DNA from 2 places in the Kitasatospora sp. NPDC004723 genome. Region 2 is predicted to be linked to the other one. Evidence: riboswitches for the same ligand, from Rfam matches in the RefSeq annotation. Region 2 holds a riboswitch; the other holds the start of a gene.
What was found. Region 2 has a riboswitch for magnesium ahead of ABZW10_RS03330 (magnesium and cobalt transport protein CorA). Riboswitches for the same ligand answer to the same signal wherever they lie in the genome.
Positions count from the first base shown of each region.

Region 1: it holds a riboswitch for magnesium, as region 2 does, so the genes downstream of both, ABZW10_RS07200 (MgtC/SapB family protein) here and ABZW10_RS03330 (magnesium and cobalt transport protein CorA) in region 2, are expected to answer to the same signal.

Region 1 is NZ_JBEXJT010000004.1:140,824-145,230, reverse strand. Features, by position in the region: gene ABZW10_RS07210 (ABC transporter permease subunit) at 1-1,689, opposite strand, end outside; gene ABZW10_RS07205 (hypothetical protein) at 1,686-1,952, opposite strand; gene ABZW10_RS07200 (MgtC/SapB family protein) at 2,020-2,775, opposite strand; M-box (ykoK) riboswitch at 3,106-3,282, opposite strand; gene ABZW10_RS07195 (peptidase) at 3,472-4,359, opposite strand.
Region 2 is NZ_JBEXJT010000002.1:67,399-71,805, forward strand. Features, by position in the region: gene ABZW10_RS03320 (ABC-F family ATP-binding cassette domain-containing protein) at 1-162, opposite strand, end outside; gene ABZW10_RS03325 (alpha-L-glutamate ligase) at 380-1,306, shown strand; M-box (ykoK) riboswitch at 1,497-1,679, shown strand; gene ABZW10_RS03330 (magnesium and cobalt transport protein CorA) at 2,040-3,209, shown strand; gene ABZW10_RS03335 (helix-turn-helix transcriptional regulator) at 3,587-4,407, shown strand, end outside.

The sequences.
Region 1 (4,407 bases), on a different contig from region 2:
CAGGCTCATCACCGCGACCCCGGCGAGCAGGTGCGGCCGGTCGCCGCGTTCGGTGGCCCGGGCGATGTAGGCGCCGAGGCCGGTCGCGGTGAGGGTGGTGCTGCCGAAGGTGACCACCTCGGCGACGATGGAGGCGTTCCAGGCGCCGCCGGAGGCGGTGAGGCCGCCGGTGACGTAGGCGGGGAAGATCCCGGGCACGATCAGGCGGCGCCAGCGCTGCCGGCCGCGCACGCCGAGGTCGTCCATGGCCTCGCGCAGGTCGGTGGGGATGGCCATGGCGCCGGCGATGGTGTTGAACAGGATGTACCACTGGGCGCCGAGGGCCATCAGCACGATGCCGCCGACGTCGATCGACAGACCGGTCCTGAGGAGGAACCAGACGACCAGGGGGAACAGGAAGTTGGCGGGGAAGCTGGCCAGCACCTGGACGACGGGCTGGGCGATGCGGGTGAGCCTCGGCGAGAAGCCGATCTTCACACCGATCGGCACCCAGACCAGGGTGGCCACCGCCACCAGGACGACGACGCGGGCCAGGGTGGCCAGCCCGAGCAGCAGCGGCTCGCCGAACACGCCGAGGCCGGTGCGGTCGTCCAGGTAGCGGCCCAGGTCGATCAGGCCCCAGAGGATCAGGCCCCCGGCGACGACGGCGAAGGCGAGGTCGCCGGCACGCCGGCGGCCGGTGCCGACGGCGAGCGGGCGGTCGTCGGTGCCCAGCAGCCGTCCGGCGCGGGACAGTGCCAGGGCGGCCGGGCGGAACAGGCGGCCGAGCAGCTCGGGCCAGTGGGAGCGGCGCAGGAAGTCCAGGACGACGGAGCGCTGGACCTCGGTGGCCTCGGACTGCTCGTTCTTGAACTTCTCCGCCCAGGCGGTGAGCGGGCGCCAGAACAGGAAGTTCACGCCGATCACCATGACGGCCATGGTGACGATCGCCCAGCCGACCTTGCCGAGGTCGCCGGCGGCGATGGCGGCGCCCGCGTAGGAGCCGACGCCGGGCAGGGCGTACGTCTGGTTGTTGACGCTGATCGCCTCGGAGGCGACGAGGAAGAACCAGCCGCCGCCGAAGCTCATCATGCCGTTCCAGACCAGGCCGATCATGCCGGAGGGCACCTCGACCTTCCAGAAGCGCATCCACCTGGTGAAGCGGAAGGAGCGGGACAGCTCGTCGAGTTCGCGCGGCAGCGAGGTGAGGGCGGCGTAGAAGCCGAAGGTCATGTTCCACGCCTGGGAGGTGAAGATCGCGAAGACCGCCGCGCATTCGAGGCCGAGCACGGAGCCGGGGAACAGCGCGAGGAAGCCGGTGACCGCCACGGTGAGGAAGGCCAGTACGGGGACGGACTGGAGGATGTCCAGTGCCGGGATGAGGATGCGCTCCAGACGGCGGCTCTTGGCGGCGGCGTAGGCGTAGCCGAAGGTGAAGACGACCGAGGCGGCGAGGGCGGCGAACATCCGCAGCAGCGAGCGTGCGGCGTCGTAGGGGAGCCGGGCGGGGGTGGTGTCGACATCGGCGCCGCGGCCGGTGGAGAAACGGACCGTGGTGCCCTGTCCGACCCGCAGCGCGAGGTAGAGCAGGACCAGGACGGCGGCGGCGACGACCACGTCCACCCAGGTCATCCGGGACAGCCGGCCGGCCACGCGGGACGGCAGCGAGGTCCGGGCCGGGGCCGCGGGGAACGGCTTGGGGAACGTCATGCCGAGAACCTCCGTGCGCTGAACTGCCGGTTGTCGCCCGCGGGAGCGGTGGGACTGGTCCGCGTGGTGCGGCTGCCGGTGCGGGCCAGGAGGAGGGCGAGGACGAGGCCGGTGACGGAGGAACCGAACAGGACGCCGCCGATCACGGATCGCAGACCGGTGGGAGCGGTGCCCAGGGCGACGGCCTCGAGGGCCAGGACTGCCAGGACTCCGGTGATGGCGATGCCTCTGCCCGTCCGGCGGGGGCGTGCGACTACGGTCATGGGGACGGCCTCCTTCTGACGTCTGATCTGCTGTGGTTCGGGTGGTGCCGGTGGTGCGGTGCTGTCCTCAGGCGAGTGCGGACTGCTCGGTGCGGTCGTGCTCGTCCTCCAGGTGCCAGTGCAGGTCGCGCACGCCCGGTTCCAGCGAGAGCCGGGTGACGACCTGTTCGAGCGCCGGGGCGACCTGTCCGGTGATGGCGACGGTGGCGCGCAGGCTGGTGATCTCGCCGCTGTCGGTGCGGCGGGCCCGCAGGCCGGTGGGCGCGAGGCCGGAGGCGGCGAGGGCCTGCAGGAGCAGGGCGCGGATGTGGGTCTCGGACTTGCGGTCGCAGGCCAGGTGGATGGTGGCGCGGGTGGCGGAGTCGGGGTCGCTGCCGGACTGCGGGGCACGGTCGAGCAGCCGGCCGGCCGGGCGCAGGACCAGGTGGACGGCGAGCACGGTCAGGGTGCCGAGGGCGGCGAGCTCCAGCTTGCCGGAGCCGGCGAGCACTCCGACGGCGGCCGAACACCACAGCGTGGCGGCGGTGTTGAGACCGCGGACGCCGGCGCCGTCGCGCAGGATGACGCCACCGCCGAGGAAGCCGATGCCGGAGACGACGTAGGAGGCGACCCTGGTGGGGCTGCTGGGGTCGCCGACGGCCTCGCTGTAGAGGACGAACAGGGTGGCGCCGGCGGCGACCAGGGCGTTGGTGCGCAGGCCGGCCATCCGGGCCCGCCATTGGCGTTCGACGCCGATCAGCGCGCCGCAGGCGACGCCGGTGGCGAGGCGGAGGAGGAAGTCGACGGTCGGGACGATCATCGGTGTGGCGTTGGCGGCGGTCATGACGGGCCTCCCGGCCCCCGGAAGCGGGGGAGGTCAGGGGGCGCGCGGCAGCAGGTCCCCCCGAGGGCGGGCGCGCCGCGACGCGCCGCGACGGCCCGGGAGCCGATGAGGGCATGGCGGAGCCGAGGCGGCGGCGTGCGGTGCGGCGCCGGAATCGTGTGCGGGGAGAACGGTTACCGCGTGCCGGAGGTGAACGAGGGCAGGCGGGTGCAGGGGCGACTGTGGCCCGGACTACTGCAATCCATGTCTCTCGCCTCCTCCCGGCCGGACGCACCCTCACGGTGCGTGTCATCGACGCGGCAAGGAGTTCGCCGGCGCGCGACAGCGGCCGGCTCACCCCAACTCGTCAGAGCTTTGGCACTCCACGGCGTAATCCGGCCCACCGGCCGGAAGCCACTTGGGATCAACCCTTAACCCGGGAAGACCTGTCCTGAACCTGGGCGTCTCTCGACGTCGTCGGGTCAGTGGCCTGTGTCCGTGAAGACGCCTCACCGAACGAGGTGCCTCTTCAAACCTCGAAAAGCATAGACCCTCGCCCGCGCCATACTTGCGTTCTTGGTAGAACCTTTGCCTTGGCGTGCGGGGAGGTGCCGGCCGCCGCCGCCGGGTTCGGCGGCGGAACGCGCCCGCGCCGCCGGGTCGGTGGGGCCCGGCGGCGGGGGTGGCACCGCGCGTGCGGTCGGTGCCGGGGGGCGATCAGGCGTGCTGCGCCCCGTTGAAGACGTTGTAGGCGTCGTCGCGGTAGTAGGAACTCACCGCCCACCACTTGCCCTGCCAGCTGTAGCCCGTCACGAAGTCGCCGGTCTGCACGGCCGAACCGTCGGTCTGGTCGTAGTTCACGAAGAACGGTCCGCCGCTGGAACCTCCGCTCAGGCCGTTGCAGTTGTCGATCAGCGCGGTGGACGGCTGCTCGGGGCCGGCCACCGGCTGGCCGCCGCACCAGAGCATGTGCTCCTGGGCGGCCGGGGTCTTCCCGGGGATGCCGATGATGTGCGCGTAGTTGTTGATGGGCTGGTTGAAGCCGATGCCGGTGGCCCCGACGACGTCCGCGATGTGCCGGCCGTTGAGGGTGTTCAGCACGATGAAGGCGATGTCGCCCTGCGGGGCGGGAGCGTCCACCCAGCCGGCCGACCGCCAGGACCACCAGCCGTAGGGGGCGTTGCCCGCGTCGTAGCCGGGCGCGAACTTGAAGTCGCTGCCGCCCTCGACGCAGTGCCGGGCGGTGGCGATGACGTCGCGGTTGGCGCTGGAGACGACGTTGGCGGTGCACACGCCGCCGCCGGTGAGCAGGCGCCCGGTGGTGACCCAGACGCTGGCCTTGGCGAGCGAGGGCGCGCCGGACGTCGGGGCGACGGCGGGTTCGGTCGCGTGGATCTTCAGTGGCCGGCCGTCGAGGGAGCTCCGCGTCTCGGGTGTCCAGGTGGTGGTGGCGGCGTTCGCCGGGTTGATCAGGACGTGGGTGCCGCCGCCGACCCGTTCGATCGGCCCGGCGCTCTTGGCCGGTGCGGCGGACGAGACCGGTGCGACCAGGCCGGCGGCTGCCACCGAGACCACGACTGCCGCGAGGAGACCGCGCATGCGCATGGGTGTCCCCTTCCTTCCTCTGCTGGGGGATGTGCTGTCCCGGCCAGT
Region 2 (4,407 bases):
GGCGGGGCGCAGCTGCCCGGCGAGGGTGGCGAGCAGGGTGGTCTTGCCGGCGCCGTTGCGGCCGACCAGGCCGATGCGGTCGCCGGGGGCGATGTGGAGGGTGAGGTCGGACAGCAGCAGGCGGGCGGCGACGCGCACGTCGACACCACGGATGGTGATCAAGGGGATGACGCTCCGTAACAGCTAGCGGACACACGGGTGGCGTGGAAGCGGGTCCGTCAGCTAGGAGATGCGGGGCGTCGACATGGCGCCGAGGTTAACCCGCGGCGCCCGGCGGGCGCATCCCGATTTACCGGGGGACCGACATTCCGGAAAGTCCTTGCCCGGGCATGTCCGTGACATGTTCGATGTGCCCATGGGGCGTAGCGAGCTCGTTCTGATGACCGATCACAGCTCGACCGAAGGCAGCCGGGAGGCGTTGGCGGCCGCCGTTCGGCGGCTCACCGGACGGGCACCGGTGCTGCTCGACGCGCGGCACTTCATGACCGGCGGACCGGACGGGCCGGCCGGCGGCGGCCGGGTGCGCGGCACCGGCGACGGCGTCGCCCTGGAGGTTCCCGCCGAGGGCCTCGCGGTGACCGCCTGGTCGGTGATCCTCTACGAGATACCGCCGCACCGGCGCCCGGAGCTCGTCGGCTGCCAGCGGATCCTGCGCGAGCACGGTGTCCGCTCGCTCGGCACCGCCGCCGACGGATGGCGGACGGCGAGCGACAAGCGGCTCACCGTCGAGAGCTTCGCCCGCGACGGCGTGCGCCAGATGCCCACCGTCACGCTCTCCCGGCCCACCGCCGCCGAGGCCGCCGAGGTGTTCGACCGGCTCGGCGGCGACGTCTGGGCCCGCCCGACCGTCGGTATGAGCGGGCAGGACGTCTTCCACGTCACCACCCACGCCCAGCTCGCCGAGGCGGCCGAGTGCTACGCGCAGGCCGGCACCGACTGGCTGCTCGCCCGGGACGCCCGCAACTTCACCGCCGACGGCCGCCGCCACCAGTACCGGGTGACCGTGCTCGGCGGGCGGGCACTGCGCGCCGTCGAACACGTGCAGGACGACCCGGACGAGCCGTGCAACCTCGCCCGGGGCGCCGTCTCCACCCCGCTGCCGCTGGCGGAGCTGCCCGCCGGGCTGGCGGAGCTGGCGGTGGCGGCCACCGGGTCGGTCGGGCTGCCGTTCGCGGCCGTCGACCTCGCGGCGGAGAGCGGCGGCGTGGTCTTCGAGGTCAACGTCCACCCCGCGTTCGGCTCGCCCGGCGCGCTGGAGGCGGTCGCCGTGCCGTACGTGGCGGCCCACCTCGGGTCCTCCCACTGACCCCGGAGCCGCCCCCGAAGCCGCTCCCGATCCGGCTCCGGCCCGACCCTCGGTCCACCCAAGGAACGTGACGCGGCGTCGGAAAACCGCACGCAGCGGTGCCCGCCGCCGCTGCGCGCCCCTGCCGGGTCACCGCAGGACCCCCGGTCGAAGGACCCCTTTCGGGGGTACTAGACTCGGGGAGGTTGTGAAGGCACCTCGTTCGGTGAGGCGTCGCCATGGACACAGGCCACTGACCCCACGACGTCGAGAGACGCCCAGGGTCAGGACAGGTCTCCCCGGCCTAAGGGGTGACCCCAAGTGGCTGCATCCCGGAATCCCGGGGCGCTACGCCGTGGCGTGCCAAAGCTCTGACGAGATTCAGGGGTGCCCACCCGACGTCGCGGCGCCCGTGCGCGCCCGCTCGGCGGTGTGGAGCCTCCTGGTGGCCCGGTAACGGCGACCCCGCGCGGGCGCCCCGACGGCGAGGAGGTGAGAGCAGTGGAGTGCGGTAGTCCGGGTCGAAGTCGGCCCCGCCCCAGGACGTCCCCCACTCTTCCTGGCACCCGGCACCCCTCCTCCCGTACCGCTCCCGACCCCCGCCGCACCGCCCGCCGCTGACCCCGGCGCGGACGCGCGCGGCCCGGGCGCGGTGCGTGGTGGAGGACGGCCGGGCGCCTCCCGCCCGCCCCGCACCCCGCGACGTGCCACGTCCCCGGGTGCGGCGGCCCCCGAACCGCGGAGGTACCCCGTCATGTCCGACTGGCGTGTGCGCGCTGTGCGCGCGAGCAAGCGTCCCTTCACCCGTCCCGTCACCCCGGCCGGCGGCGCGCCCGCCCAGCCCGCCCCCGAGCACTCCATGGACCCGCGCCCGGACCAGCCGGTCGAGCACGTGAGCCTGGAGCGCTCCGTCGTCGACGCGGCCGTCTACCGCGACGGCCACCGGGTGCAGTCGGCCGCCAACCTGGCCGACGTCTACCGCGAACTGCCCGGCAAGCCCGGCACGATGGCCTGGATCGGTCTCTACCGCCCCGCCGAGGCCCAGCTGCTGGAGGCCGCCGAGCGGTTCAACCTGCACGAACTGGCCGTCGAGGACGCCATCGTCGCCCACCAGCGCCCCAAGCTGGAGCGCTACGGCGACACCCTCTTCGTGGTCCTGCGCGCCGCCCGCTACCTGGACGACGTGGAGGAGGTCGACTTCGGCGAGATCCACCTCTTCGTCGGCCCCGACTTCGTCCTCACCGTCCGCCACTCCCAGGCCCCCGACCTCTCCGCCGTCCGCCGCCGCGTGGAGGCCGACCCCGAACTGCTGGCCCTCGGCCCCGAGGCCGTCCTGTACGCCGTGCTCGACGCCGTCGTCGACGGCTACGCCCCGGTCATCGCCGGCCTCCAGCACGACATCGACGAGATCGAGACCGAGGTCTTCGGCGGCGACCCGCAGGTGTCCCGGCGCATCTACGAACTCTCCCGCGAGGTCATCGAGTTCCAGCGCGCCACCCGCCCGCTGCTGGAGATCATGAAGAGCCTGGAGGCCGGCTTCGGCAAGTACGGCACCGACGAGGAGCTCCAGCGCTACCTGCGCGACGTCGCCGACCACGCCACCTACGCCGCCGAGCGCGTCGACGGCTTCCGCCAGATGCTGCAGAACATCCTCACCGTCAACGCCACCCTGGTCTCCCAGCGGCAGAACGAGGAGATGAAGCAGCTCGCCGAGGCCGGCCACGCCCAGAACGACGAGATCAAGAAGATCTCCTCCTGGGCGGCCATCCTCTTCGCCCCGACCCTGATCGGCACCGTCTACGGCATGAACTTCGACGAGATGCCGGAACTCCACTGGGCCTTCGGCTACCCCTTCGCCATCGCGCTGATGGCCCTCGTCTGCACCAGCCTCTACTTGATCTTCAAGCGCCGCAACTGGCTCTGACGCCTCCGGCGGGCGACGAAGGGGTACCAGGGGAGGATGGCCGCCGGCGGCGCTTCGCGATAGGAGGTCTGCCGACGGGGCGCCCACGGATGGTCACGATTCGGGAGCGCCGCGCTTGGTCCGAGCGCGGTCCCTTGCGGCGGGAGGTGACCTGGCGTCAGTCAAGGGATGGAGTGGGCGACTTGGTTGGGAGGCGAAGCCTTCGTGTCAAGGCCCGTGGCGGTGCTGTCGGCGGTGGCGCGGACCTTCAGGAGGATGAGGGGCCGGGGTCGGGGGCCCGACCGGAGGCGGAGGGAGGATCCGCCTGTCGGTGCATGGGCCGGTAGTCGGTGTGCCTGCTAATTTCCCGGACCATGGGATCACGTGGAGCACGTGGGATGGCGGCGCAACAGGCGATCGAGGGGCTCCGGGAACTCGTCGGAGCGGGGCTGACGGCCGAGAAGGTGTTCCGCAGGGCCGACGAACTGCTGCGCACGCTCCTGGAGTACGACGCGGTCTGCTGGCACTCGGCGGACCCGGCGACCGGGTTGGTGACCTCGGTGCTGAGCGACGACCTCAGCCTGGTGGGGTTCGAGAACGCCGTGCGTCTGGAGGTGTGGGCGGACGACGTGGCGACCTTTCCCGCGATCCGCCGCAGTGGCGTCCGCGCGGAGACGCTCAGCCGGGCGACCAAGGGCCGGCCGGCGGACAGTGTGCGGTTCCGCGAACTGATCGGCCCGGCCGGGTTCGGCGACGAACTGCGGGCGGTGTTCGACGCACATGGTGGGATGTGGGGCTGCGCGGCGTTCATGCGGGCCGCCGACCGGGGGCCGTTCCTGGCCCAGCAGCGGGAGCTCGCGGACCTCGCCGCGCGCCACCTGGGCAATGCCCTGCGGGCCTGCCACGTGCCGCCGGCCGTCGCCGAGGGCCGCGGGGAGGCGGAGCCGGGCTGGTCGCGGGACGACGGTCCGGCCGTGGTGGTGCTCGGTCCGGCGAACCGGCCGCTGGCACTGTCCGGGCCGGCGGAGGAACTGCTCGGCCGGTTGGCCGACCCGAGCCGGACCTCGCTCGGTGTGCCGACCGCGTTCGCGGTGGCCGCCGAACAGGCCCGCCGGGCGGCGCGCGGGCTGGCCACGCCGCAGTCGAAGATCCGGGTGCAGGACGGTGACGGCCGGTGGTACGTGCTGCACGGTTCGACCCTGAAGGGCGGCAGCGAGGG